Regions from separate parts of the Alteromonas sp. KUL150 genome, predicted to be linked through region 2. Evidence: predicted binding sites of a transcription regulator. Region 2 holds the regulator's gene; each other region holds the start of a gene.
What was found. The regulator FNR, encoded in region 2, switches genes on or off when oxygen is low (the NO sensors DNR and NnrR bind a similar motif). The targets are predictions, from matches to a motif close to TTGATCTAGATCAA.

Region 1 (10,037 bases), on a different contig from region 2:
TCTATCGAACAGCTTACCGTCCCACCATGAATCAGGGGCAGCAGCGTCCCCTTGTTTAATATCAACCTGATGCTTAAGCCGTGTCATGTTTTCTTCGACGCGTTTAAGACGGCTGGCATCCGCATCCAAAGCCAATACATATTCGGTGTTTGGTTCGCGCTCTACAATATGACCTGTTTTCCCGCCGGGCGCAGCGCAACAATCTAAAATACGTTCATTTGTCTGCGGCTTTAAATAATGTACCGCTAACTGAGCCGCACCATCTTGTACTGCAAAGTGGCCTTTTTCAAAGCCAGGCAGGGCGGTGATGTCTTCTCTGTTGGTAAGTATGATCGCATCTGAATGCTGATCGCTCAGCGTGTATTGAACCCCGGCGCCATCAAGTGCTTCAGTGAAAGCTGTTAAGGATGTTTGAAGCGTATTAACGCGAAGCCAAATAGGGGCCATTGCGTTTGTTTCATTTCGCACGTGATCTGCATCAGCATCGTAGGCCTCTTCTATCGCCTTATACAGCCACTTGGGCAGGCCACTATTAATGATGGCATCATCAACTGGTTTGCAAGCAAGCTCTTCACGCTGAAAATTACGTAGCACTGCGTTCACTAAGCCTTTAAGCCCGGAAGCATTTAAATACGACGCTGCGGCCACCGTTTCACCTACCGCCGCATGCTTGCTTACTCGAGAAAAATTAAGCTGATAGAGGCCAAGAAGAATCAAATGCTCAACGACTTTTTTGTTACCCTTTAAAGGTCTATCGAGCAGGGTTCTGAGCCAATGCTGCAGTATTGGAAGACGACGCATTACTCCCAGCGACATTTCCTGTAACCATGCATTATCTCTTGCATTGTGCCTGCGTTGAACGCGCTCTAAACACTCTCGAGATGATTTACCTTGCTCTAAGATTTGATAGATAACCCACGCACAATCGGCACGTAAGTTTTTTTGTTTCGGTAGAGGTAGTGGTTTCACGTTTAATCCGTTTGTGTCAGACAACGACCTACTTCAAACCAAGCTTTGCGAGCATTGATTACGTCAGAGGCAGGGAGCGCTTTCTTACCAGGGATCTGAAGCAATGTAATACAAAGCGCGTCCCGTCCAGTAGCAACAGTAATACCTTCTTTATTCGCGCTAACGATAGTTCCGGGAGAAGTTTTATTAGGGAGGGTAACCACATTGGCAGCCCACACTTTTACATTTTGGTCTTCAACCTGCATCCAAGCTACGGGCCATGGATTAAACGCTCGAATATTGCGTTCAATCTGTTCGGCGTCATCAGACCAATCAATTAAGGCTTCTTCTTTAGACAGCTTCTTGGCGTAGGTTGCCTGTGTATCATCTTGCTTCGTAGGAGAATAACTTTCGAAGTCATTGACTACATCTACCAAGGCTTTAGGTCCAAGTTCGGCAAGTTTGTCGTACATGGTCGCGCTAGTATCGTTAGCAGCAATGGGCAACGTTGCAATGTATAGCATGTCACCTGTGTCCAAGCCTTCGTCCATCTGCATTATAGTTACACCGGTTTCAGCATCTCCTGCCCATATAGCACGTTGAATTGGCGCTGCACCGCGCCACTTAGGCAAAATTGAACCGTGTACATTGATACATCCGAGTCTCGGCGCATTAAGCACCGCCGTTGGGAGTAACAGACCATAGGCAACAACAACCATTAAGTCGGCGTTAAGGGCAGCAAGTTCTTGCTGTGCATCTTCGACTTTTAAAGAGTGGGGTTGGTAAACAGGAATGTTACTTTCTTCTGCAAGTACTTTAACAGGGCTGGCTGTTAGCTTTTTACCACGTCCGGCAGGTCTGTCTGGCTGTGTGTAAACCGCAACAACCTCGTGCTCACTATCAAGTAGTGCCGATAAATGTTTAGCTGCAAAATCCGGAGTACCGGCAAAAATGACTTTCAATGGCGCTGTCACGTTAATCCTTAAGCTTTAGCTGCAAGACGTGCTTCTTTCTCAAGCTTTTTGCGAATGCGTTGGCGCTTGAGAGGGGAAAGATAGTCGATAAACAACTTACCCTTTAAATGATCGAGTTCGTGCTGGATACAAATGGCCAACAGCCCTTCAGCATCTAGCTCAAACGACTCGCCATTTTGATCTAAAGCTTTAACGGTAATCGCTTCTGCTCGCTCTACTTTGGCGTAGTTGCCCGGCACAGATAAGCAACCTTCTTCACTAATTGTCGAGCCTTCTTTACGAATAATTTCAGGGTTAATAAATACGCGTGGCTCGTTTTGATCTTCTGATACGTCCATTACAACAACTTGAACATGGCGGTTAACTTGCGTAGCTGCAAGGCCAATTCCGTTCTCGTCTTTCATGGTTTCGAACATATCCGATACCAGTTGTTTAATTTCGTCGTTAACCTCTTCGACGGGTTTAGCTACCGTACGAAGACGCTCATCAGGAAAACTTAATACGTCTAAAATTGCCATTTCTCGCTTACTTCACCTTTTCGCTGTATAAATTCATATACGATCTAATTGCCAGCACGCTTTACAGTGCCTATTAAGTTACTATTCTAACGTATATCGGTTACTTTCGTGCAGTTTTTTGCCGAAGACCTATAAGAATAACAACTTTTGCCGATATAGTGCTATTGTGCGAAAAAGCAACAAAAAGAGATAGTGAATAATTTGCAGGTGGTTAATTTGAAAAAACGATTAATAGGCGCTCGCCGCGGCGCAATATTACTTATTTGTGCATTGTTGTCGTTACCTGCATTTGCGCTTCAGCTCAAAGAGACAGCACCGGAAACCTATACGGTGAAGCGTGGGGATACACTTTGGGCTATAGCAAATATCTTCTTAAACGAACCTTGGCTCTGGCCTGAGTTATGGCGTACCAATACGCAAATAGATAACCCTCACTTAATCTATCCAGGCGATGTAATTGTTGTTGGTTTTGTTGATGGTGAGCCTGTTTTAACGGTGAAACGAGACAAACCCACTTACAAACTTTCACCATCCACAGACAGACGCCTTAAACCAAAGCCGGTAGACGTCCTCTCTTGGACAACGCTCTCTCCGTTTATCAGGCAGCACATGCTTCTTGAAGAAGGCGCCTATAAAGCATTGCCTAAGTTGTTGGGCAATCAAGACGGAAACGTGAGATTTGCTTCGGACGATTTTGTCCTCAGTCAACAGCAATTCAGTACTGACGATCAGTTTAGGGTAGTGAGAAAGCACGCTACTATAAAAAATCTAGACGGAGAAATATTGGGTATTCAAGTTACTCACGTATCTTCGGCTTCGTTGGTAGAAAATGGGCAAGCTGACGATAGTATGTTGCTTTTTATTGACGATGCGGATCAGGAAGCAAAGCGTGGCGATAAGCTAATGGCGGGTGGGTTCGACCATCCCGATAGCTTTGAATTGGTTCCAGCTAAATCGCAAAGAGGAGCAGTAGTTGGCGACTTACATGAATACGATTTGCTTGGTAAGTACGATGTTGTCATCCTCGACTTGGGCTCCGTAGATGTTTCTCCTGGTACCGTCTTGGGAGTTTACGCTCAAGGGCCAGCTATTATTGACGAAGAAAGCCCGCGCTATGTCGATGAGCCTGGCGCAAGAAGCGGCGGAGAATGGTTTATCGATACGGTATCACAGCCCGCACTCAAAGTTGGCGAAGTCGTAGTATTTAAAACATTTGATGCGGCAAGTTATGGATTAATAACGCGAGCGAATAAAGGAATTAAGCGCGGCTTCATAGTGGCGAAACCTTAATGCTTTTTTAAGTTCATTGTCGCTCACTAAGGAGCGATGATGAACTTACAGCTAACACCCCCCGATAGTACGCAGTTACCGTGGGTTAAACTTGCTTCTGCACAGAGCGTTTCGCCAAAGAGTTGGCTAGAAGTGCTGGAGCGCTACCAGCTTTCTCCCCATGAGCTTTTAAAAGAAAACACAGCCCTTTGCGAAAAGACAAAAGCGCTTATCGGTCAAATATCACAACCGTATGTCGATGCTGCGTTCAAATGGAAAGAAGCCGGTCAAAATAGACATATCATCACCGTAGACTCGCCATTTTATCCAGCGTTACTCAAGCAACTGGACAGCCCGCCATTCGTATTATTTGCTACCGGCAATTTAGAACTGTTAGGGCAAAAACAAATCGCAGTGGTAGGTAGTCGGCGAGCCAGTCATCAAGGCAAACAAATTGCCAATGACTTTTCTCTGAGCTTATCTAATAACGGAGTGGTAGTGACGAGTGGTCTCGCAATGGGAATAGATAGCGCTGCACACCAAGGCGCTATGGCAGGGAGCACAGGCACCATTGCAGTTATGGGGACTGGGCCTGATAAAGTTTATCCAGCTAAAAATATCCAGATACTTAATGACATTAACCATAATGGGGGGTTAAGCATTACAGAGTTTTTCCCCGGGCAGGGACCTAAGCCTTGGCACTTTCCTCGTCGCAATCGAATAATTGCGGCATTATCTCTTGGAACCTTAGTGGTAGAGGCAAAAATTAAAAGCGGTACCTTGATAACTGCAAATTTGGCCGCAGATCTTGGGCGAGAAGTATTCGCTGTGCCAGGAAATATCTTTCACGCGTATTCGGAAGGTTGCCACTGGTTAATCCAGCAAGGCGCAAAATTAGTAACTACTAGCAACGATATTCTCGAAGAAATTGAGGTTTATCCCGAGCAAATAAGCTTAGGCATAGATGAACAAGACGAAAAAAGTGCAGCGAATAGCTTGGCAACCGATAAATTATTAGCTAGTGTGGATTATGACATCACCGCTATTGATGTCATAGCCCAGCGCAATGCCTTATCTGTATCGCAAGCAATGGCATCATTATTAGAATATGAGTTGCGTGGTTTAGTAGCTGCTGTCCCTGGTGGTTACGTTAAATTGAGGGGAAAATAATATGTTCGATATCCTCATGTATCTGTTTGAAAACTTCATTCACAGTGAAACGGAAATTCGTGTTGATCAAGACGAGTTAACGGAAGAGCTTGTGCGCGCAGGATTTCATCACGATGAGATTTATAAAGCCCTCGCATGGTTAGAAAAGTTAGCAGCACTGCAAGAAACGGATATTAAACCGTATTTTTGCAAAGGCATTAGCACTAGCTTAAGCCGTATCTACACGCACGAAGAACAAATGCGTTTAGATGTGGAATGTCGCGGTTTTCTTATGTTCTTAGAACAGGTCAACGTTTTGGATGCGTCTACGCGCGAGATGGTAATAGATCGCGTTATGGAAATTGACTCTAGCGAATTTTGTTTAGAAGATCTGAAGTGGGTTGTGCTAATGGTACTGTTTAACGTGCCTGGCAAAGAAAAAGCCTACGCGCAGATGGAAGATCTTTTGTTCGAAGAGCCAGATGGTGTTCTGCATTAATGCAGTCGTAGACTCTGGCATTTAAAAAAACCTACTTAAGAATACGCTGTGAAATAGCAGCGTGTTTAAGGCCTTAACGTCTAATACATGTCTAAAATAGACCATTCACTTTTTTCAGCGCACGAGCATGCTCTTGATGATAATTTCGGAGACTGCCCGGACTGCGGTAAACCTCTTCACATAAAGAACAGCAAATCAGGTCCCTTTATAGGTTGTTCGGGCTATCCTGAATGTACTTTCAGCAAGCCACTTCACGATAAGCAAACCACTATACTCAAAACCTTAGAGGGTGTAGCCTGCCCTGAATGCGCATCTGACTTGGCAATAAAAAAGGGCCGATTTGGTATGTTTATCGGCTGTACTAATTTTCCTTCTTGCCATCACATTGAGCCTATAAAAGAAAAAGAAGATACTTTGGTAGATTGCCCAAAGTGTGAGAAAGGCCAGTTAATCTCGCGTACTAACAAATACGGCAAACAGTTTTTTGCGTGTAACCATTATCCGAAATGCCGTTATGTGCTAAATTTCACGCCAGTAAATGAAAAGTGCCCCGAATGTGGATGGGGAGTTTTAATAGATAAAAAAGGGCAGATTCAGTGCCCTCAGCCAACTTGTGGCTTTAAAAAGTAACTATACGAACAACTATACGAAGAACTATACGTAGAGATTAAAACCATGTCTGATATCCAAAATGGGAGCGTAAATACGTTTAACCCCGTTGAGGCTAGTTTATCTGAAGTAGACCCAGTTGTTGCCGCATTTCAAGCTGGTCGTTTAATCGTTTATCCAACCGAAGCGGTAATGGGTATCGGGTGCGACCCAGATAACGAAGAGGCAGTAAATGCGCTATTAGAGATAAAGCAGCGACCAGTTGAAAAAGGCGTGATCTTAATTGCTGCGAATTACAGTCAATTGCTGCCTTATGTTGACGACAATGCTATTCGTCCTGACAGGCGCACCGATATCTTTTCAAGTTGGCCGGGTCCTAACACTTGGTTATTACCCAAGTCGGCGTCGGCACCAGCATGGTTGACGGGCAAGCACAGTAAAATAGCTGTGCGTGTAACTAATCACCCTGTAGTGGTGGCGTTATGTAATAAGCTAGGTAGGCCTTTAGTCTCTACAAGCGCTAACCTTACCGGTCAACCGCCGGCTACCACCACTGAAGAAGCAAAAGCCGTATTCGCCGATTCTGTCTTTTACATTGACGGAGAAGTTGGCGGTGCATCCAAACCCAGTACCATTCGCGATGGTGACACAGCAGAGGTAATAAGAGTATGACATCAGCAGAATTACTGGATGGTAAAAACGCCGCCGAAGTCATTGAACAGGTAAAAAGCTATCTATTAGGATTGCAAGACACCATTTGCCAAACGCTGGAGCTTGCTGATGGCAAAGGTCAGTTTGTTGAAGACAGCTGGCAGCGTGAAGAAGGAGGCGGCGGCCGCTCTCGAGTACTAAAAAATGGTGCGGTGATTGAGCAAGGTGGCGTTAACTTTTCCCATGTATTTGGAAGCCAAATGCCCGCATCGGCAACGGCTAATCGACCTGAACTTGCAGGGCGAAATTTTCAGGCGATGGGCGTATCTCTCGTAATTCACCCACATAACCCGTATATCCCAACATCCCACGCTAATGTTCGTTTTTTCATTGCTGAAAAAGAGGGCGAAGCCCCCATTTGGTGGTTCGGTGGTGGCTTTGACTTAACACCATTCTATCCGTTTAAAGACGATGTCGCGCATTGGCACAACACTGCGAAGAAGTTGTGTAAGCCATTTGGCGAGGATGTGTATCCTAAATACAAAAAGTGGTGCGACGACTATTTTTACTTAAAGCATCGCAACGAAACCCGCGGCGTTGGCGGTTTATTTTTTGATGATCTTAATGAATGGGGCTTTGAACAGTCATTTGCATTTATGCAAGCAGTCGGTAATGGGTTTATCGATGCTTACGTCCCTATTGTCGAGCGCCGCAAGCACGCTGATTACGGCGAAAGAGAGCGTGATTTCCAGCTTTATCGAAGAGGGCGCTACGTTGAGTTTAATCTTGTGTTTGACCGCGGTACCTTATTTGGTTTGCAAACTGGTGGGCGTACGGAATCCATATTAATGTCGATGCCACCGTTAGCCCGCTGGGAGTATTGCTATTCACCTGCACCAGGTAGCGCTGAAGCTAAGTTAACAGACTGGTTGAAGCCTACTGACTGGTAACGCGCCACAAACGAGGCGTTATCGGGGTTTAAAACTTACTCACTACCACAATAGTTAAACACCGATTTCAATGACTGAAAAAGCGCCGTGTAATATTTTTACACGGCGTTTTTTGATCTACATCAATACTGAATATCATCAGTGTTTCAGTAGCTTACCAACCTTGCGCTGGATCAATGTTTCGCTAAGCGAAAGGCGTAAAGTAGCGCCATCTTGGTTAAACATATAAAGAGACACATCATGCGCAAACACTTTCTATCTGCATCTGCACTTTGTCTTACACTTGCTGCACTTTCACCTTTAGTCAGCGCTCATCAACAGGGCGACTGGATTGTTCGAGGCGGTCTTACGACGGTAGCTCCGGATGAATCAACGTCTAATATCGTGGCCGGTGGGACGGATCTTGGCGTTGCACTTAATATTGGCAACGATACCCAGTTAGGTTTAAACGTTGCGTACTTTATTACCGACAATATCAATATAGAACTTCTGGCAGCAACGCCATTTAAGCATGATGTTAACTTTTCCGTTGCCGATCCATTAGGTACGGGTAATCAGCTTGGTGAGGTAACACACTTACCGCCGACATTGACGGCTAACTATTACTTCAATGATGCAAGCTCGGCGTTTCAGCCTTACGTTGGTGCAGGGATTAACTATACCTTTATCTTTGACGAGGAATTTACGGGTGCAAATGAAACGGCGGGTTTAAGTGACCTATCGTTAGATAACTCATTTGGCTTATCTGCCCAAATAGGTATGGATTACCAAATCGATAAAAAGTGGCATGTAAACGCGTCGGTTCGCTATATAGATATTGATACTGAAGCCACATTTAAAGTGGGCGAAGCTTCTGGCACTGTAAACGATATTGAAATAGACCCGTGGGTTTATACACTATCTGTAGGTTACACTTTCTAAAGTTTTATTACTGGTAAGTTAGGCTTTCACAATTGCACTACTTTATGCGCCACAAAGAGCGTAGACAGTACAGGGGACTTGCGCGTTAGAAGGTTAATCCTTTTTACGCGCTTTTTTATTGTGTATTCACCATGTGTTCGGCAAGTTGGTCAAGCGCCTCAATTAACTGTTGTGCTAAAGTAATATCATCAACGGTTTTAAACATGGCTTTTCTCATGCAGTACATCCACTGTGCCTTTAACTCGGGTGTTACTGTGTAGGGAAGATGACGCGCACGCAGACGCGGATGACCAAATTGCTGCTGATAATCATCAGGGCCGCCAAGCCATAAACTCAAATATAAAAAAAACACATGACGAATTCTGTCTAGTGGCTGAGGGTGAATAGTAAGTAGTTCTTTCGCTAGCGGATCGGTCTCCATAATGTCGTAAAAAGCATTTGCTAACTCCCGTACTTTCTCCTCTCCACCTATACGCTCATATGGTGTACTCTTCTTAGAACGATTGTTGCTTTTCTTTATATTAAATAAGTCTCGTATTCCCATGAAAAAATTCGCTGTATTCGGAAATCCTATTTCACAGAGTTTATCACCAACTATTCATCAAATGTTTGCAGATCAAGTGGGAGAAAATATTTCTTATGAAAAAATACTTGCGCCAGTAGACGGTTTTGTAGATGCCGCCAACGCGTTTTTAGCTCAGGAAGGCGCGGTAGGTTGTAACGTCACCATGCCTTTTAAGCTTGATGCATTCAACTTAGCAAAGGTAGATGACCAAGCGGCTAAAGATGCACAAGCTGTTAATACACTAATGAATGGTGGCAATGGTGATGTGCTTGGATACAACACAGATGGTGTTGGGCTGGTAAATGATTTACTCAATAATAGAGCGGAAATTAAGGGCAAACGTGTATTGCTTATTGGTGCCGGTGGCGCAGCCCGTGGCGTCATTTCGCCGTTATTAAAAGCAGGTGCCGCTTCTTTAATCATCGCCAACAGAACAAAAGCGAAGGCTGAGGAAGTAGCATCCGCTTCTTCAAACCCTAAAGTGCAGGTGGTGGCGATAGAAGATATCGCAGATGTTGCGCCTCATATTATTATCAATTCAACAGCCGCCAGTTTAAGCAATGAATTGCCGTGTAGTTTGACTGATGGTGTTTTACAACACTGTGAAGTGGTTTACGACATGGTCTATAAAAACTCACCCACGCGCTTTATGAGAAATGCGGCTGAGCTAGGTGTTAAAACACAAATAGATGGGCTAGGAATGTTAGTTGAGCAAGCGGCCGAAGCCTTCTATATATGGACACAAAAGCGCCCTGACACATCGGATATTGTAAAGCGGGTCAGAGATATCGTTGAGCAAAGCGAGAAGCGAAACTAGTTCGCTTCTTCAAGATATTCATCTTTTAATACTACGTAGTTAATGGCCGATTGTTTTAGGAATGCTATTTCAGCGTCGTTGAGTGGCCTTTTCTTTTGCATGGGGTTTCCTACATAAAGAAATCCGCTCTCTAATCTCTTGTTTGGCGGTACTAATGTACCTGCACC
Region 2 (10,037 bases):
GGTCGTTACAGTGATGAATGGCACCGAGTTCACCTGCTTAATCCTCGTAACGTTGTACCAGAGTCGAATATGCCAGGGTTTCCTTGGCTTGCGGAAAACACGCTAAATGGCGAGTTAACAGCTAAAAAAATGGAAGTATTCCGTGGCTTTGGCGTTCCGTATACCGACGAAGATATCGCGGGTGCGAAAGCGGCAGTACAGGGTAAAACGGAAATGCAGGCCCTTATTGCTTACCTTCAGTCTCTTGGCACACATTTGAAATAATATGGATCAAGGAATTGTAGGCAGCATTTTTACTGTCATCGTCTTTGTAAGCTTCATCGGTGTTGTGTGGTGGGCGTTTAGCGGCCGCAACAAGAAGAAATTCGATGAAGCTGCAAATTTACCGTTTGCAGACGAAGAAAAAGAAAAATCAAAAGAAGATTAGCAGGAGTCTCGAACTCATGAGTATGTTTTGGACAATTTGGATTTCAGTGATAACCCTAGGGTTGATCATTGGTTGCTACTTCCTTCTGCGCTGGTGCCTGTCTAACAAGACCGGCGTAGCTGAAGGCGAGTCAATGGGGCACGAATTTGATGGTATTGAGGAGTTGAACAACCAACTTCCTCGCTGGTGGACAATTATGTTCTACATGACCATCGTTTGGGGCTTTTTATATCTAGCGCTTTATCCTGGCCTAGGTGCGTATGAAGGTATTTTGGGCTGGAAGAGCTCTAACCAAAATATTCAATCACTAGAAGAGTCTGTTCAAGCGCGTATCGACGCTAAAGAGCAAGGCTACCTAGTAGAATATGACCGTGAACTAGATTTCGCTGCCGAGAAGTTCGACCCGATCTTCGAAGCGTATGCACAAGTTCCTGTTGAAGAACTGGCTAAAGACCCAGAAGCAAATAAAGTAGGTCAGCGTTTGTTCCTACAAAATTGCTCTCAGTGTCACGGTTCTGATGCACGTGGTCAAAATGGCGGCTTCCCTAACCTAACCGATAACGATTGGTTATACGGCGGTTCAGGTGCGAAAATCGTTGAAACCCTTACGCTTGGTCGTAAGGCAGCAATGCCAGCATGGCTTGATGCGATGGGTGAAGACGGTATCGAAGAAGTGGTTAACTACGTACTTAGCCTAAGCGGTCGCGATGTGGACCCTCAGCTTGCAGAAGCGGGTAAAGCGCGTTTCGCAGCATGTGCGGCATGTCATGGTATGGATGGTAAAGGTAACCAAATGCTTGGGGCACCAAACCTTACCGATAATATCTGGCTTTACGGCGGCAGCCACAGAGCAGTTACAGAAACGCTTACTTATGGTCGTAACGGTGTAATGCCTTCATTCAAGAAAACCTTGGGTGAAGACAAAATTCACGTTGTTGCAGCGTACGTTTATAGCCTTTCAAATGATTAATGATTTAAATCATTAAATATCTTAGAAAGCCTCGTTACTACGAGGCTTTTTTTATGAGAAAATACAGCGATATACAAAGTGCTGTAGCGAGTGAAATTCAGACACTTTTATCTAATATTACTGACACTCTATTTGTGGGTACTACCTAACAGTGAAGCGTTTTAGGCAGTATTTATAAATATGTTGTTAGCGAATTAATCAAGAGTAAAAATTCTAATGAATAGACCCTGGTATAAAGAGTTCTGGCCTTGGTTCTTAATTGCCGTTCCAGTTATTACCCTGATCATGGGCGGTGTGTTGCTCAATCTTGCAATATCTACAGAAGATAGTCTGGTAATCGACGACTATTACAAAGAAGGTAAAGCAATCAACGCAAGTCTAGACAAAGAAGCCGTTGCAAAGCGTTTAAACATAACGTCGGACTTAACTATTACAGATGGCAGCATTGCCCTTGAATTTCACTCAGGTATTCCACAAGACGGAAACGCCGTTAAACTCAGTTTTTATCACGTGACGCTGGAAGATCGTGACGTAAGCGTATTGCTAAGCCGTGATGCCAACGGAATTTATCGCGGTTTTGTAGAAGAAAGTTTAGATGGTAAATGGCGAGTGTCGCTAACGCCAATTGACGAAAGTTGGAAAATTCAAAACACGATCTACCTTCCCCATGAGGGAAAAATAAAATTTAATCCGTAATGGCAGAGCACGATTGTTACCATTGTGGCTTGCCCATAGCGAACCACGACGAGGATAAGTTTAAAACGGTTATTTTAGGTCAGCAGCGCGACATGTGTTGCCCGGGCTGTTTAGCAGTGGCCGAAGCTATCGTATCGAATGGCCTTGAAGACTATTATCAGTTCAGAACTGAACCTGCTAAAAAGTCTGACGACGGCATTTTAGAAACCATCGATAAACTTAAGGTGTATGACGACCCCTCCCTGCAGGAGGAATTTGTTTTCGATGAAGGTCAAGATAAGCAGATACAGTTGACCCTTGAAGGTATTACTTGTGCGGCCTGTGGTTGGTTAATTGAAAAACAACTTTCGAAAGTAGAAGGCATAAAGCAAGTTGCGGTCAACGTTCAAGAGCGTCGCGCGCTAGTTACTTGGTCGCCACTGCAAATAAAGCTTAGCCAAATTCTTTCTACGCTGAAAAGAATAGGCTATGTAGGCTCGCCGTTTCATCCTGATGAACACGAGGCCAGCTATAAACGTGAGCAAAAAACCTTTCTGAAAAAGCTAGGGCTAGCGGGCATCATGACCATGCAGGTCATGATGTTAATGACAGGTCTCTACTTTGACTGGTTTGGTGCCATTGAGTTAGAAACCAGACAATATTTTTACTGGGTTGCGCTGACGCTAACAACCCCTGTTGTACTGTATTCTGGCAGCACTTTTTATATTGGAGCTGCCAAAGCGTTAAGCGCAAAAACGGTTAATATGGACGTTCCGGTTACGCTCGCCATTTTCGGTACTTACATTGCCGGAATACGCTCTACGGTTCTTGAACAAGGCGAAGTGTATTTTGAGTCTATCTGTATGTTCATTTTCCTGCTGTTACTCAGCCGGTTTTTGGAACATCGTAGCAGGCATCGCGCTGCGCAGATCTCCGCTAACATGATGCAATATGTCCCGGTTTCAGCCACGAAGTTAATGTCAGATGGCAGCGTTACCGAATGTCTAGCAAAACAACTACGAATAAACGACGTAGTACTGGTTAAACCCGGAGAGACAATTCCTATCGATGGCGTAGTAACCGAAGGTCATGCATCGGTTGACGAATCTATGCTTACCGGCGAGTTTAACCCCGTACGCAAAGAGAACAATAGCGTTGTTTACGGGGGTACGGTGTGTCAAGACGGCAGCCTAACTATTATCGTAACCCAAACCCTCAAAAACGCACTGGTAAACCAAATCGTCAGGCTCCAAGCAAGTGCAATGGCTAGCAAGCCAAAAGCTGCGCAAATAGCGGATAATTTTTCTCGATACTTCGTTACCGCCGTGCTGATGATCTCAGCGTTAACCTATGGATTTTGGTCGTTCCAAGGTAGCGACGATGCCTTTTGGATAACCATATCAGTGCTCGTTGCAACCTGCCCTTGCGCACTAGGTTTAGCCACACCATCAGCACTCACCTGTGCTATGGCAAAACTGAACAAGCAAGGTATTTTGATTAAACGCGCCGATGCCTTAGAGCAAATTACGGGCATTGATACCATTGCACTAGATAAAACAGGCACACTTACGCAAGGCAAATTCACCATTTCAAATGCTTGGTATGCTGACGGCGTAGATAGTGACACGGCACTCTCTATCGCACGCGCGCTCGAGTCGCGCTCTGAGCATCCCATAGCGAAAGCATTCACAGAGAATAATACCCTTGGCGATGATAGCGCATCCGATTACACCGTTTATAAGGTAGTCAATTTTACTGTAGCGCCCGGAGGCGGAATATGTGGCGAAATCAATGACACCATGTTTTCAATGGGCTCTGCTGCGTTTTGCGTTCACGAGTCACAGCAAGAATTCATTGAAGACTACCCTTCAGCTAACGTCTATCTCACTGTTAAAGGCCGTATTATGGCAGCGTTTGAAGTGCGAGATACGCTTCGTGCTGATACGCAAGAAACCCTCGATATCTTGGCAAAAAGCCATAGGCTTACAGTCTTAAGCGGCGATACACAAAAAAACGTGGACTCACTAACTGCGTCATTGCCAATCGAAACAGCCAAAGGTGGGCTTACACCAGAACTTAAATACGAAGCTGTTCAAGCTATGCAGCAAGCGGGAGCCAAAGTAATGATGATGGGGGACGGTATCAACGATGCACCTGTTCTTGCCAGTGCAGACGTGGCAATAGCGGTTGGCAATGCTACCGATGTTGCTAAGACAGCAGCAGATGTTATTTTGCTTGGCGATCAACTTTTATCTGTTCCAACGCTTATAAGCACTTCTCACCAAGTGAAGAAGAAAATAAGACAGAACATAGGCTGGTCTGTAGGATACAATGTTTTGATTCTGCCCTTCGCCGTGTCTGGGCTACTTTCTCCGTGGATGGCTGTTGTAGGTATGTCGTTAAGCAGTATTATTGTCGTTACAAACTCAACGCGACTTTTGAGCAAATAGCATGAGCATTATTTACGTATTAATTCCAATCGCCATCATTATTGTTGCTGTCGCTATTGTAATTTTCTTTTGGGCGGTAAAGACCAATCAGTTTGATGATTTAGACCGACAAGGCTACAGCATTCTTTTCGATGATGATTTGTCACCTGAAGAAAAAAAATTAGCAGAACAGCGCAAGCAGCTTCAAGAGAGCAAGGCAATCAAGAACAAAGAAGATAATGGACGGGATTAACTACTTCTCTGCTTTTCTTATCGGCTTGGCGGGCGGTGTTCATTGTGTGGGAATGTGTGGAGGGATCGTTGCGGCGCTCAGAATGGTCTCGCCAAAAGGCTCATCCGCTGTACCCTATACACTCGCTTACAACATGGGCCGGATTGCCAGCTATACGATTGCCGGTGCAATCACTGGCGCATTAGGAAAAATTGCGTCAGATTTCGTTCCCCTTGCCAGCTATGTCCTATCTCTTTTTAGCGGTGTTATGTTGCTTTTACTCGCTTGTTATTTAGGGAAATGGTGGACAGGCCTAACCCTTTTGGAAAGCGCAGGTAAAGGTCTATTTTCCAAACTTCAGCCTCTCTCTAAGCGGTTTTTACCGTTCAAAACCCCATTTAGCGCAATACCTTATGGCTTTATTTGGGGTTGGTTACCCTGCGGGCTTGTGTATTCAACCCTAACCTGGTCATTGGCCGCAGGCAACGCGTTACAAGGCGCGGGTATTATGTTTTTCTTTGGGTTGGGAACCTTACCCACCCTGCTTGCCGCCAGCGCAGGTAGTCAATATCTAGTGAGTACTTTTCAGCAAAGCGGCGTAAGACAACTTATTGCAAGTATAATGGCTATCTATGCTATTTATCTTATTCAGGGCGCAATCCTATAAAAAAATAGGTATTATTGTCGTGTATAAATTATAAAGAGCAGGTTTTATGAGCAAAGGAAGCCAATTTTCAATCCACTGTCAGAACTGTAGTTTCAGCCATCTCTGTCTGCCTGTTGCATTAAACAAGACAGAAATTGAGTCTTTAGACGACATCATTGAGCGTAAAAAACCGCTGCATAAAGGCGATACGCTTATTCAAACTGGCGATACATTTCGTTCGCTCTTTGCCGTAAGAACCGGTTCTTTCAAGTCGTTCGTTACCAACTCTGAAGGTGAGGAGCAAATTACAGGTTTTCATTTTCCCGGCGACATTATCGGCTTCGATGCGCTGCGCGAAAATAAGCACCAGAGCTACACTTCTGCATTAGAAACAGCGATGGTCTGTGAACTTCCCTATGAAATATTAGATGAAATGTCGGTTCAGTTTCCGAAACTGCGCCATCAGATAATGAGCTTCATGAGTGCAGAGATAAAGCAGGATCACGACATGATCATGCTTCTCAATAAACGAACAGCAGAAGAACGCTTACTCTATTTTATCTCCCACCTATCGCAAAGATTTGAGGAGCGAGGCTTTTCTCATCGTGAGTTTCATTTAACGATGACACGAAATGAGATTGGCAATTACCTCGGTTTAACGATAGAAACCATAAGCCGCCTGTTAAGTCGTTTCCAAAAAGAAAACATTATAAAGGTAGATGGCAAACTCATTACCATTCTAGATTTTGCACTGTTAGAAAATAAACTGTCTGCCCTTAACGGACCAAGTGTTGTATGTAGCGGCTAAGTTGTCTCTTTGTTTAAATCATTCAGGAACGCGCGTTATGCGCGTTTTTCATTTCCTTCATTTTTCTTACCCGCCCAAGCCCCCATAAATCGTCACACTAAAAATGCCTAAGAGAGTTGTAAATTCTTGACCCAAAACAACACGTTTTTTCAAATGTCGTTTATAGTTAGTGAAGATGGACTAGAAAAATAGCTTTATTTATCGTCACATCAAGCTGTGTGCTTACTGGAGGGTGTTATGATTGAATATAAACGAATTCTTGCCGTGGTAGATGCTGAACGGGACAACCAACCTGCTTTAAGTCGAGCCTATGAACTCGCGTCGAAAACAGGTGCAACAGTGACCGCAATGATGGTGGTCTACGATCTATCTTATGATATGACCACCATGCTAAGCCCAGATGAGCGCGAAGCCATGCGCGATGCAGTAACTAAAGAGCAAGGCAAGTGGCTTTCTGAGCAACTTAGGAAACAAGGCTTTGCTGATACCGATATTGTAGTTGAGTGGAACAACCGTGCTTTTGAGTCAATTATTTACTACACGCTTAACAACCAAATTGATCTAGTGGTAAAAGCGACAAAGAACCACGATGATTTAGCCTCTGTCATTTTCACACCAACAGACTGGCATTTAATGCGTAAGTGCCCTCGCCCAGTGTTATTGGTTAAAGAGCATGATTGGCCAGAAGGTGGTGAGATCATCGCAGCCGTAAACGTAGGAAGTGAAGACGACGAACATGCTGCGCTTAATGACAAGCTTACAATTATTGCAAACGATTATGCGGCCTTATTGAAAGGAAATGTGAATTTAGTCAACAGCTATCCTTCTACTCCACTAAACATTGCGATAGAAGTTCCGGAGTTCGACCCCGATACCTATCATGATGCGGTTAAAAATCACCATCAATCCGAAATGCGTCGCCATGCTCAACAATATGGCATTTCCGAAGAGAAATGCATTGTAAAAGAAGGTTTGCCCGAAAAAGTTATTCCCCACGTAGCCAAAACCATCGACGCTGAACTTGTTATCATCGGAACTGTAGGCCGCGTGGGCATTTCAGCCGCGCTTATCGGAAATACAGCAGAGCATGTGATCGACGAACTTAACTGTGACGTTTTGGCTATTAAGCCAGATGGCTTTGTTCCACCGCTTAAGGTACAAAATTAACGACACAACCATGGTTTAAAAAAGGCGCTTTATTGTATAATGCTTGCTTTATCACAAACCAAGCTAGTGAATTATGAGTTTAGGCACAAGCAGCGTTGAGCCATCTGCATTGAACGCTGCACAAAGTAAGCAAAAGTACAACTTCAACAAACTTCAAAAACGTCTTCGTCGCAACGTGGGTAAAGCCATTGCCGACTTTGGCATGATTGAGAATAATGACAAGGTGATGGTGTGTCTATCTGGTGGGAAAGACAGCTACACCATGCTCGATATTTTGATGTTTTTAAAGAAGATTGCGCCTATTCACTTCGATATCGTTGCGGTAAATCTTGACCAAAAACAGCCAGGTTTTCCAGAGCACATCCTGCCGGCTTATCTAGACGAAATTGGTGTTGAGTATAAAATCGTTGAAGAAGACACTTACTCAATTGTAAAAGATAAAATTCCCGAGGGAAAAACAACCTGTTCGCTGTGCTCACGATTACGTCGGGGCATTTTATATAGAACGGCTAAAGAACTTGGCGCAACTAAAATTGCGCTAGGTCACCACCGTGATGACATGCTAGAAACCTTTTTCCTCAACATGTTTCATGGTGGCAAACTTAAATCTATGCCCCCTAAATTGGTCAGCGATAACGGCGAGCACATCGTTATTCGCCCTTTAGCATACTGCACTGAAAAAGATATTGAAAAATATTCTCAGGCAGCAGCGTTTCCTATTATTCCTTGTAACCTTTGCGGCTCTCAAGAAAACCTGCAGCGTCAAAACATTAAAGCTATGCTTCAAGACTGGAATCGCAGGTTTCCTGGTCGTATCGAATCGATGTTTAGGGCACTTCAAAATGTGGCCCCCTCTCATTTAATAGACAGCAATCTTCACGACTTTAAATCTATTACAACCCAAGACGGCCCCGTTGAAGATGGCGACATAGGCTTTGATCAACCTTCTTTTTCCACTGAAAATACATCCTCGTTAAGTGATGATGAGCACACTATTGAAGTGGTAAATATTATGGAACCCAGATAAATGAAAATTGGACTTGCGTTAGGTGCCGGTGCTGCCAGGGGTTGGACGCACATAGGTATTATTCAAGCTTTAGAAAAGTTAGGCGTTAAAATTGACGTGGTAGCAGGATGCTCTATAGGTGCGTATGTTGGCGCCGCCTACGCAAGTGGCAAGCTGGAAGGGCTTAAAGAATGGGCATGCTCTCTTAGCGATTGGCAAGTACTTGCCTTGATGGGTGTTGGCCTAAGACGCGGCGGTATTGCAAGCGGTCAAAAGGTGTTTGATAAGCTAGCAAATGAGTTTTGTGAATCTTCATACGAGGCAATGCAAAAGCCGTTTGCTACCGTCGCTACCGATCTTTATACCGGCCGTGAAGTGGTATTTAATTCAGGCCCTATCGGCGATACCATTCAAGCCTCATGTGCAATCCCTGCCCTTTTTTCGCCCGTGGCCCACGGCGATAGGTGGTTAGTTGATGGGGCGGTTGTTAATCCGGTGCCCGTCAACTTATGTCGGCAATTAGGCGCAGACTTTGTGATTGCGGTTAATCTTAATGCTGATTTTCGCCCTATTCGTCTTGAAAAGTTGAGACAAGATCACGAAGAGAATGAGCGTAAAACCGAGGACTTCTTTACTAAGAGTCAAAATGTTTTGCGTCAGTGGTTTTCTCCAGACAACAAAGATGAAAAAGCGTCGGAAACCAACAATGATGAACTAGATGTAAACGCAACTGATAACGTGGAAAGCGAAGACGGTGTCGCTTCTGAAGTCATTGAAAAAGTTGAGGAGGAATTCACTGAGGTACCAGCAAAGGTAAATAAACGAAATCCTCCAGGTATTATGAGCGTGATGAGCAGTTCTCTTGAAATACTCCAGGCCCGCGTCACTCGCTCTCGATTGGCAGGCGATCCGCCTGACATCCTCATTGAACCTCAGCTCACTGACGTTGGCATCATGGAATTTCACAGGGCCGAAGAGCTATGCGCGAAAGGCGAAGAGACTATCGCGCGTTTAGCCGAGCAAATTAGGTATCAATTATTGACGTAGATAGAACTCGTCAACAATTAGCTTGATGCCATTGCGGTAATACGAAGTGGCGCATGAGGCAACGTTAAACCTTTTGCGTCATCTATCCAATCTTGCTCAATCTGCAGAACACCATTATTTATTTGCACACCCTGAGGCGTTATAAAGTCTAGATTCTTATCATCAAACTGAATCATAAGGCCTTTGACTGAAGGCATCATAAAAGATAGGAAACTTCCCATTTCATTAAAGAAGGCTTCATACTGCTCATATAAAAAAGTAAGCTCTTCTTTTTTGTAATACTGCTTCAGGTATTCGGGCTTAGTCTCAAGTTGAACCGACATATCGCACACATTTGCTCGCTCGACTAAGTCAATTCTCACTAAGGCGTTAGCTAGTTTGAGTGCTCTCTCCGTCGGAACAGTAAAACGTCCTTCGTCGCTGACCTCTAACTCCATGGTTTTTTTGTCCGTGACGATAGAAGCCGCATTAACTCCACATAAACGTCCTTCGCCAACTCGGACAAAACCGAAAGCAAACTGGAGCGCTTGCGTGTCTTCATTATCTAATTTTTTTACATGGCTATAGAAACGGCTGTACTCAACGTCAATCGTTTCAGCAACAACCTGTGTACTGCTAAAACCAATGACA
Region 3 (10,037 bases), on a different contig from region 2:
TGCTGTTCGGGCTTAACGTATCTAAACCTAAATTGGCTAACGCCAGTTGGCGCACTTGTGAAATTTCATCGAAGGCATCTAGCGGGTTACTACCATTTTCCCACATATGACCATTTGCTGACGCATGACGGCTGCTGCGGGTATCTGGGTCTGATTTAAAGCTTAACCCTTCATTACGACCTTTAACGATAATTTTTGCCAAGGCTTCGGATTCTTCTACATCGCTAGCAAAGTCTTGATAGCCATACGCTACGGCGTGAATATCCCATGCGCCTATGCCTTTGTCATAGGCGCCTTCAAGGCTAATCTTGCCGTTTTTAATGCTTATTTTAGGGTGAGGATAATCCATTACCGACGCACGGTTATTTTCACTTGCCGCAAAGTTGTGCGCTATGCCTAGTGTGTGCCCTACTTCGTGAGCAGAAAGCTGCCTAATGCGATCCAGCGCCATTTCTTGCTGCAAAGTGGTGTCGGTGTTGCCGTCTTTAAAAGGGCTAGTTAGGCCAAGGGCAATTAAATAATCTTGTCTTACACGCAGAGAGCCTAAAGTAACGTGACCTTTGATAATTTCCCCTGTACGTGGGTCAACTACCGACGACCCATAAGACCAGCCGCGCGTTGCGCGATGAACCCAGTTAATAACGTTGTAGCGAACGTCCATAGGGTCGGCACCTTCAGGCAGTACTTTTACCTGAAACGCATCTTTATAACCTGCAGCTTCATAGGCTTGGTTCCACCAGCTTGCGCCTTCTTTAAGCGCGGTCATTACCGGCTCTGGGATACCTGGGTCTAGGTAATACACAATTGGCTCCACTGCTTCGCTCATTGCTGCATGGGGCGTTTTCTTGGTTAAGCGATGGCGGGTAATAAAACGCTGCTCGGTAGGTTCACTAATAGGTGTTGAGTAATCGAAATAGCTAAATTTCCAGTAGCCTGAATATGGGTGGTACTCCCTAGGCGTATAGTTGTCGTCAGGCAGTGCCACAAAGGAATGATGTAAGTGCACCGACACGCTTTCTGGGTCGGGGGTCACTTGCTGAACGTATTCACCCGGCTTTTTACCAGCAAAAGTGACTAATGCTTCTAACTCGGTATTTTTTTCAAAGGCTTTGGTTTTTGGTAAGTACACCCCGCTTCGCATTTTATCTACGCTAAAGCTACCTTGATTGGTGCGCGCCATGCGGTTACCGATACCGTGAATATCACTGAGTAAAAAAGGCGTGTAATCGATAAGACTGGCGTTGTCGCTTTTTGCTACCAGCGTGAAACCGGCAATGACCGAATCCGCAAAAGCTTCATCAATACTTTGCTTTTCGGCATCGCTGCCGTGTGCCGCACGGTATTTCGTGTTGTGCTGCTTCAACAAAACCTTGTTACCAAACTTTTCGAAACTTACTAAGCGGGTTTCGCCAAGCTGTCCGCGATCGAGGCCAATGTCGTTCGAGCCTACACCGTAGGGCAAGCTGCTTTGAAACAAATATTCGGCGTTACCTGTTGGCACCGCCAAATAAACTTTGTCACTTTCATCGTCATAGTAAACAGGGATTAGACCGTCTTTTTTGGTCATATCGCTAGTGAATTCACCAATGCTTGGCAGCGCTGCCCAAGCTGAAGACGTAGACACAACAAACAATACCGTAATGGCAATGGCCGATTTGCCGGAGGCTTTTATTTGTCGCGCCGCTTTATGAAAAATGTTCAATTGCAGCATGCAGTTAGTCCTTATTATTGTGAATTTCTAGCCTACCCTATGTGGCGGCTTTTGCCCATGGTGATTCGTCGTTTAAGTACGTCAATTGAGGTGATAGATTAGTTTTGCTATAAGTTCTCATAACATTTTTCTTAGTGCATTTGTCTTGCTGCTCAGTCTAATATGCAGAAATAATTTGATCTCCATCAACCCCTTGCCTGATTTGCCTTGAGGGCCTCACGGCGTACTTATAGAATCCGCCGCCTTGTTAAAGGCGTCTAGTAGCGGTTTTTATATATGACTTCAAACACTTCTTCTCGTAACAGTTCTTCAATTCAATGCGAAGATTCAGCGTTAAAACTTTCCGACCAAACGTTTAACGCACCAGAATTGCTAGCCCCAGCAGGTAGCTTGCGCAATATGCGCTACGCTTTTGCCTATGGAGCAGACGCTGTTTATGCTGGTCAACCCCGCTACTCGCTACGCGTGAGAAATAACGAATTTAGCCTCGAAAACTTAGCGATAGGTATAGAAGAAGCGCATGCTCTAGGGAAGAAGTTCTATGTGGTAAGCAATATCGCGCCCCACAACAGTAAGCTCGGTACCTACCTTAATGATATTGAGCCGGTAATTGCTATGAAACCTGACGCGCTAATTATGTCAGATCCCGGACTTATCATGATGGTGCGCGATGCATTCCCTCATGTGCCAATTCATTTAAGTGTTCAGGCCAATGCTGTGAACTACGCCACGGTGAAGTTTTGGCAGAAACAAGGCATTGAGCGCGTTATTTTATCGCGAGAACTATCGCTTGAAGAAATTGAAACAGTCCGCGAGCAAGTGCCAGACATGGAATTAGAAGTGTTTGTTCATGGCGCGCTTTGCATGGCGTATTCCGGGCGCTGTTTATTGTCTGGCTACATGAATAAACGAGATCCTAACCAAGGCACTTGTACCAATGCTTGTCGTTGGTCTTATGATGTTAAGGAGGGTAGCGAAAACGAAACCGGTGATATCGTTCAAGCCACCGAAATTGATAAAGCCGTTTCGGCATCTCAAACGGTCATTCCCACCCTTGGCGAAGGCGTGCCAAGTACTGATGTGTTTATGTTAGAAGAAAAAGAAAAGCCCGGCGAATTGATGCCTGCCTTTGAAGATGAACATGGCACTTATATTATGAATTCGAAAGACTTGCGTGCCGTTCAGCATGTCGACCGCCTAACCAAAATGGGCGTGCATAGCTTAAAAATAGAAGGTCGCACAAAATCACACTACTACTGCGCTCGAACAGCGCAAGTTTATCGCAAAGCCATTGACGACGCAGTAGCAGGTAAACCCTTCGACAACTCGTTAATGGGAAGCTTGGAAACCTTGGCTCATCGAGGATATACAGAAGGTTTCCTGCGTCGTCACTCACACCAAACGTATCAGAACTACGAATACGGGCATTCTGTCAGCGATAAACAGCAATTTGTTGGTGAAGTGCTAGGCCGCTGCAACGAAACGGGTTTTGCGATTATAGATGTTAAAAACAAATTCTGTGTAGGGGACTCGCTAGAATTGATGACACCAAGCGGAAACATTACCTTTGCGCTTGATGAAATGCTGGATAAGAAAAACCTTTATATCAGCGATGCCAAAGGTTCAGGGCACCAGGTTAGTATACCTCTACCTTGCGATGTAGACCTAGATTTTGCTCTGCTGCTACGTAATCTGGATGAAGGCGTTGACACTCGTAACCCGTTTCGCAAAACGGATAGTGCCGTAAAAAAACAGAGCGTAAGCGAGGTATAATTCATGGCACTGCTTATTCTAGATAGCTGCATTAACTGCGATATGTGCGAACCTGAGTGCCCTAATTCAGCAATTAGCATGGGAAATAACGTGTACGAAATAGATGCTAATCGTTGTACCGAATGCGTGGGGCATTACGATGCCCCTACCTGCGTGGCAGTGTGCCCTATAGATGTAGTTAAACCAGACCCGAACAAGAAAGAAACGTTAGATGAGTTAGCTGAGAAATTTATACGTTTAACTACTTAGCAACGATGTAAGCCAATAAGTTAAACATACTATTCAAAGAATTTTCTTGAATCCTACTCAAGAGTGATCCCTAATTGCAGAACTGTTTGAACTGGCACAACTAATAAGGGTTTTGTTTTGAAGTTTGCCTCTCGCGCTACCGCTATCTCTCCGTTTCTTGCCATGGCCTATGGCGAAAAGGCCTCTGCTCTGGAAAAGCAAGGTAAAGATGTTATTCGTCTTAATCTTGGTGAGCCAGATTTTGGCGCTCCCGAGCCTGTACTTGCAGCAATGAAAGAAAGCTTGAATACCCCAGATTTTCCTTATACGTCTGCGCTAGGTATGCCTGAACTCCGAGAAGCCATAGCCCGCTTTTACGAATTTAAACACGGCGTAAAGATAAGTCCTTCACGGGTGGTCGTAACCGCCGGCGCGTCTGGTGCGTTACTTTTGGCAAGCGCGGCCTTGGTTGAACCCGGCGATAATGTGATATTGGGCGACCCGTCTTACCCCTGTAACCGACGCTTTTTGAACGCATTTGGCGCAGAAGTAACGCTAGTACCAACACGCAGCGAGGATAACTTTCAATTAACCGCTGAAAGTGTTGCCGATAATTGGAAGCAAAACACGAAAGGCGTGCTTATAGCCACCCCAGCCAATCCGACAGGTACAGCGATTGATATAGACGAGTTGATTAAAATTGGCGAATACTGCAAAGCCAACGGTGGTTTCTTAATTGTTGATGAGATTTACTTGGATCTTTCGCTTTCTATTAATGACGATACTACCCAATCAACCAGCAACAAGAACGCCAAGCTTCGAACCGTACTTGCTAACGCTAAACTGGAAGACACTGTAGTGGTTATCAATAGCTTCTCTAAATATTTTGGCATGACCGGCTGGCGCCTCGGCTGGTGTGTTGTGCCTGAAGCGATGACACCCATCGTTGAAAAGCTCGCGCAGAACTTGTTCATTTGCCCCTCCACCCTTTCACAAAAAGCCGCCCTTGCTTGTTTTACTTCTGAGGCATTGGCGCAATGCGAACAAAATCGTGTAAACCTGACAAAGCGGGCCTCTTTCGTTTTTAATGCACTTGAAAAAATCGGCATTAGTTTAGATGCCCAGCCAGACGGTGCTTTTTACGCTTTCATCAATATTAAACACACAGGGCTAAGTGCTATTGAGTTTTGTGACGCCCTGCTCTCACAACATCATGTTGCACTTACGCCCGGCAATGATTTTGGCGAGCACAATGCCGACCACTATGTAAGGCTGTCTTTCGCTACGGATATGGACCGCTTAAACGAAGGATTAACACGTCTGGCTAAGTTTGTTAAGTCATTAAACTAACGGTTTATCGCCTGCCGTTTAATTTCGTGAATAGACAAATATTACCGAAAAAAATGATAGATATCCGCGCTTGTGCGTATATTGGATATCGTATATTGATGACACGTGTCAAAACGAAATAAAACAGGACAAAACAATGAGTAACGAACGGGAATTTGATGTAGTTATCTTCGGTGCTACAGGTTTTACGGGCAAACTAGTAGCTGAATACTTTCAGGCACAGTATGGCAATGACAGCAGCGTTAAATGGGCAGTTGCAGGTCGTAATGAAGCTAAGCTTAACGACGTAAAACAGGAGCTAGGTATCAGTGATAGCGTTGCCAGTATTGTAGCCGACGGTGATGATGCCGACGCGCTAGATGCTATGACTAAGCGAACTGCGGTTGTACTCACCACAGTGGGCCCTTATCAAATTTACGGTGAAAAGTTACTCTCTGCGTGTGTTGATAATGGTACGGGGTATACAGATTTATGCGGTGAGCCGGCGTGGATGCACCAAATGATCAATAAGTATGAAGCGAAGGCCAAAGAAACTGGCGCAAACATTGTATTTTCTTGCGGCTTCGACTCAGTACCATTTGACTTAGGTGTTCACTACTTACAAGCGCATGCTAAAAAGCAAACTGGCGACGTGATTGAATACGTCAAAGGTCGCGTTCGCAAGATGCAGGGAACCTTCTCTGGTGGAACGGCTGCCAGCTTAAAAGCAACCATGGCTGCTGCTCACAAAGATAAATCGGTAATGGCCGCGCTTATCAACCCGCATTCGTTAACCGATGGCGCATCAAACCAGCCTCAGCCCGACGGCAACAAACCTTATTTCGACGAGCAATTAGGTACATGGGTTGCCCCCTTCATTATGGCGGCAATCAATACGAAAAACGTTCACCGCACGAACTATTTAGGTGGCTATGCCTATGGAAAAAACTTCCAGTACGATGAAATGATGATGACAGGTCCTGGCGAAAAAGGTGAGGCCATGGCCAACCACGTTGCTAAAGATAAATCGCTTGCAAGCGACGATGGTCCTAAGCCAGGTGAAGGCCCTAGCAAAGAAGAGCGTGAAAACGGTTTTTACGATGTCATGTTTGTAGGTACCGCAACGAATGGCGATATGCTAGCCGTATCGGTAAAAGGTGATAAAGACCCAGGTTATGGCTCTACTAGTAAGATGATTTCAGAGTCGGCGCTTTGCTTGTGTAAAGACGTAAACCTATCTGGCGGCTTTTTCACACCAGCGGCTGCTCTTGGTGATAAGCTAGTAAACCGCTTAGAAGAGAAAGCAGGCTTAACGTTTGCTATCGAAAAATAAGAGCTAAAATAAGAGCTAAAGCAAAGACTTAAGTAAAATTCAAACTTTGTTCCACTCTATCAAAACGTAGGTTGCATTTTCGCACAACTAATATGAAAAAGGCTGAACACTAATAGTGTTCAGCCTGTTCTTTCTGCGCTAGGTATTATTATTGTTTTTTCTAAGCAAGTACTGCTTTTAATGCTTTAACGCACGCATCTGTTTCTGAAGGCGTGCCGACACTGATCCGTGACCACGAGTCGTAACCTGGCCATGTGCGCCCTACCACCTTTATACCCTGAGCTTTCATTTTTTCCGCGAATACATCGTGCGGCATACCCGTATCCATATAGATGAAATTCCCTTGCGGATTTGGTGCATACGGCTGGTTCAACTCCTTCGCCACTTTCACTAGTTTTTCACGCTCGGTTTTAATGCGTGAACGCATTGTGTTTAAGTTCGCATGGTCGTCCATACTTGCCATACCCGCCACTAATGCCAAATAGTTCACACCACCCATGCGTAGCATGCCACCCATAGTTTTAGCTTGTTCGGCAGGCATAATGGCATAGCCTAAACGCTGGCCTGCCATCGCGTGAATCTTAGAAAAGGTGCGGCATATCACCACGTTGTGACCTTCTGCTACTAGCTTAGACTGCACATTAGCTGGATAAGCATCAGACATTTCAATGTAGGCCTCATCAATAAACACCTGCGCTTTCTTTGACACGCGCTTTGCAAAAGCAGTCAGTTTGGCTGCATCGACCATGCTCCCCGTGGGGTTATTTGGATTACATACATAAACGGCGGTAGTATCTTCGGTTACAGCTGCCTCAATCGCATCAAGGTCAAATCTCATGTCTGCCGCAAGGGGGACATAAGTGACATCTGCCCCCATAAACTCAGCGCCTCGCGGTACCCCTTCATAGGTTGCCATAGAGGTAACTAGTTTGTTGCCATTTTTCGTGATCCAGTCAGCGTAGCCAAAAAGAATAGGTGAAGAACCGTTTGTGATAACGATTTGGTCAGCAGATACGCCTTCTTGCTTAGCAATTTTTTGCGCCAATACTTCAACGGTAGCATCAGTGTAACGTGCGAGATTTAAAAGCTCGCTTTGCATCGCTTTTGCAGCTTTCTTTGATGGGCCAAAGGCATTTTCGTTTGACGACAAGCGAATAAGACCGTCGTTCACATTAGGGGTAGCTGATGGAAAGTGTTCGGTGGGCATACCTGCTGCTCGAAGGTCACCCATAATACTGTCGACACTGGTCGTCAATGCCACTGCACCAGCGCCTAAACCCACTGACTTCAACCAATTGCGACGTGAAGAATTCACCGTGGTTTGTTGTACATTTTTATTCATATTTCGCTCTGCCTTCCATCTACGATATCTTTAGACTAAAGACTTAATTTTGAACGTGCAATAGGATAAAAAACGTAAACCATTGACTCAAATGCACTTTTTGCGTGCATAAAACGCACTAAAGTTGACAATACAAGAAGTTTTAAGGTGTTAAGCTGTTACATTGCGGTGCAGTGGTATTTTGAGCATTTGAGCGTTTGCGACGAATGACATTTTTTAAACAAACTGGAGGGGAGTTAGAGCGTGAAGACTCACGCTTTAACAAATTGTCTTTAACAAGACGATGCTTGAGAGAGTTTATTTAGCGCGTCTAGCTCTCGAGAAAGCGACTAGAGACAACAAAAAGATACCAAATGTTGCAGGCTCAGAAACCTGGGCAATTGAAAGTTGTGCGTTTCGGCCGATATCATAAGCCTCGTCATTAGCCCTAATATACCAAGTTCCATCATCGAAAAACTCTAGATCAAACGTAATCAACGTAAGAAGAGCTTCTTCACCTGTGTTGACTAAAGTACTCATTTTAATATATTCGCCTGTCAACGAATTTACAGGAACGTAAGTATCGAAAGATATTGATAAGAAATAACTTTCTAAATTACCTGTAATTTTACCTGATACGGTCAAGTTTTCGCCAAATTCAGCATAATAGCCCTCTGGTGGAACCGTACCTGTTATTGACGTGGAGTAATCTGTTCGACCAATTATACTAAATAGAGCATCAGAGCTATCTATCCAAGCATCGTCAGAGGAATACCCCGCGTTATATATGATCAAATTGTCTACGTGATTTGATGGGCCATCGTATTGAAATGAATAGAGGTTAGACGAATTAAAACGAAAGTCTTGGCCATAAGTGAAGCCATCTACAACAATGTTACCTGATACATCTATTGGATCTGAAAAACTATTGTCACCCTTTGTGCCTAAACAATCAGAACAACTTCCAGTCCAGCTAATTATCGTTCTGTTTTGAGCATCGGTTTCAATAATCAAACCAGCCGATGCTGACGATGCTAATCCTATGAGCACTAATGAAAGACATATATTTTTAAAATACATTTTAATTCCTTTTTTAATTTTAATAGCTTAATTGCTGCGAGACATAAGCAAATTCTAATCCATGTTTTATTTTTATATTTTTCATAAGGTTATAATTTTTCTCTGAATTTTTGTAAATTTTATCGACACTCGACAAGCACTACAAGCTACGACATCTTTTAAATTTCACGAAGCAAAAAATAAAGCAGTAATCGTTTGAGATCCAAATGGATACAGCATGTAACGAATTGTATTTATCAGAGTGTCCTCCGCATAATTCTTTAAACTTTAATACGACAACTTAAGTACAAAACTTTGTTATCACCATTAAACAGGAGTTTCAAAATGGCTAAGGATCACGGTGCTCAAATTAAAAACGACGATACTTACGAAGCGCTTCGCGATGAAGGGTATAGCAAAGAAAAGTCAGCGCGTATTGCCAATGCACAGGCAAACAGCAAACAAACGCCTTCAAAGGATGGCGGAAAAGGCAAGAAGTACGAGGACCGCACTAAAGATGAGCTTTACCAAAAAGCAAAAGAGGTAGGTATTGAAGGTCGCTCAAACATGAGCAAAGACGAGCTAATCGACGCTCTGCGCAACCACTAGTGGCGGGCACACCGTTATCTAAATAGCAGCGTTAAAAAAATCAATGAGAATATTTCATACAAAAATGAAATTAAGTCATTTTTATTCATAAATAAAACCACGTATAACGTACTTATAGCTTTTACAGCCTTTACATTACTCGGTTTAATCTTTTGAATAGAAGCGCATTCTCATGAACAGTAACGTGGACACAAATTTCTCTTTTACTATTAACAGCGTTAAGTTTGATGAAGATTATCACCCGTCAGACAATACGCGCATTACCACAAATTTTGCCAACTTAGCGCGGGGTGAGCGCCGCAAAGAAAACTTACGCGATGCATTAAGTATGATTAACAACCGCTTTAATGCACTAGCTAGCTGGGACAATGAACGTGGTGACCGTTATGCCGTTGAACTAGAAATAGTATCGGTAGATATTGATATAGAAGGAAATGGCAACACCTTTCCCACTATCGAGATATTGCAAACCAATATCATCGATAAGCAAACCGGTAAACGCACCCAAGGTATCGTGGGTAACAACTTCTCGTCTTATGTTCGCGATTATGATTTTAGCGTTCGTCTATCTAATCACAACCGTGGGCAGTCATCCTTCAGTGTACCCAACGACTTTGGCGACCTGCACGGCAAACTTTTTAAATACTTTGTTAATTCAGAAGCCTATAAAACAC

Region 1: GVO62_RS09560 (OmpW/AlkL family protein) is a predicted target of FNR. The motif match lies at 7,680-7,693, and genes of this name have one in related genera.
Region 3: trhP (prephenate-dependent tRNA uridine(34) hydroxylase TrhP) is a predicted target of FNR. The motif match lies at 1,887-1,900, and genes of this name have one in related genera.

What each region holds. Positions count from the first base shown of each region.
Region 1 covers NZ_BLIJ01000039.1:79,984-90,020, forward strand. Annotated here, with positions in the region: gene rsmB (16S rRNA (cytosine(967)-C(5))-methyltransferase RsmB) at 1-969, opposite strand, end outside; gene fmt (methionyl-tRNA formyltransferase) at 972-1,922, opposite strand; gene def (peptide deformylase) at 1,931-2,440, opposite strand; gene GVO62_RS09530 (LysM peptidoglycan-binding domain-containing protein) at 2,657-3,730, shown strand; gene dprA (DNA-processing protein DprA) at 3,770-4,879, shown strand; gene GVO62_RS09540 (DUF494 family protein) at 4,881-5,357, shown strand; gene GVO62_RS09545 (DNA topoisomerase family protein) at 5,445-5,987, shown strand; gene GVO62_RS09550 (L-threonylcarbamoyladenylate synthase) at 6,033-6,638, shown strand; gene hemF (oxygen-dependent coproporphyrinogen oxidase) at 6,635-7,567, shown strand; gene GVO62_RS09560 (OmpW/AlkL family protein) at 7,808-8,488, shown strand; gene GVO62_RS09565 (group II truncated hemoglobin) at 8,604-9,032, opposite strand; gene aroE (shikimate dehydrogenase) at 9,031-9,870, shown strand; gene GVO62_RS09575 (gamma carbonic anhydrase family protein) at 9,867-10,037, opposite strand, start outside.
Region 2 covers NZ_BLIJ01000041.1:73,287-83,323, forward strand. Annotated here, with positions in the region: gene ccoO (cytochrome-c oxidase, cbb3-type subunit II) at 1-264, shown strand, start outside; gene GVO62_RS10080 (cbb3-type cytochrome oxidase subunit 3) at 266-427, shown strand; gene ccoP (cytochrome-c oxidase, cbb3-type subunit III) at 444-1,397, shown strand; gene GVO62_RS10090 (FixH family protein) at 1,614-2,093, shown strand; gene GVO62_RS10095 (heavy metal translocating P-type ATPase) at 2,093-4,522, shown strand; gene ccoS (cbb3-type cytochrome oxidase assembly protein CcoS) at 4,524-4,754, shown strand; gene GVO62_RS10105 (sulfite exporter TauE/SafE family protein) at 4,741-5,400, shown strand; gene fnr (fumarate/nitrate reduction transcriptional regulator Fnr) at 5,447-6,187, shown strand; gene uspE (universal stress protein UspE) at 6,425-7,354, shown strand; gene ttcA (tRNA 2-thiocytidine(32) synthetase TtcA) at 7,428-8,381, shown strand; gene GVO62_RS10125 (patatin-like phospholipase family protein) at 8,382-9,407, shown strand; gene GVO62_RS10130 (DUF2987 domain-containing protein) at 9,425-10,037, opposite strand, start outside.
Region 3 covers NZ_BLIJ01000014.1:89,560-99,596, reverse strand. Annotated here, with positions in the region: gene GVO62_RS03025 (zinc-dependent metalloprotease) at 1-1,711, opposite strand, end outside; gene trhP (prephenate-dependent tRNA uridine(34) hydroxylase TrhP) at 1,988-3,484, shown strand; gene GVO62_RS03015 (YfhL family 4Fe-4S dicluster ferredoxin) at 3,488-3,733, shown strand; gene GVO62_RS03010 (aminotransferase class I/II-fold pyridoxal phosphate-dependent enzyme) at 3,851-5,062, shown strand; gene GVO62_RS03005 (saccharopine dehydrogenase family protein) at 5,199-6,374, shown strand; gene GVO62_RS03000 (pyridoxal phosphate-dependent aminotransferase) at 6,535-7,716, opposite strand; gene GVO62_RS02995 (hypothetical protein) at 8,014-8,745, opposite strand; gene GVO62_RS02990 (DUF7218 family protein) at 9,100-9,363, shown strand; gene GVO62_RS02985 (DUF1852 domain-containing protein) at 9,536-10,037, shown strand, end outside.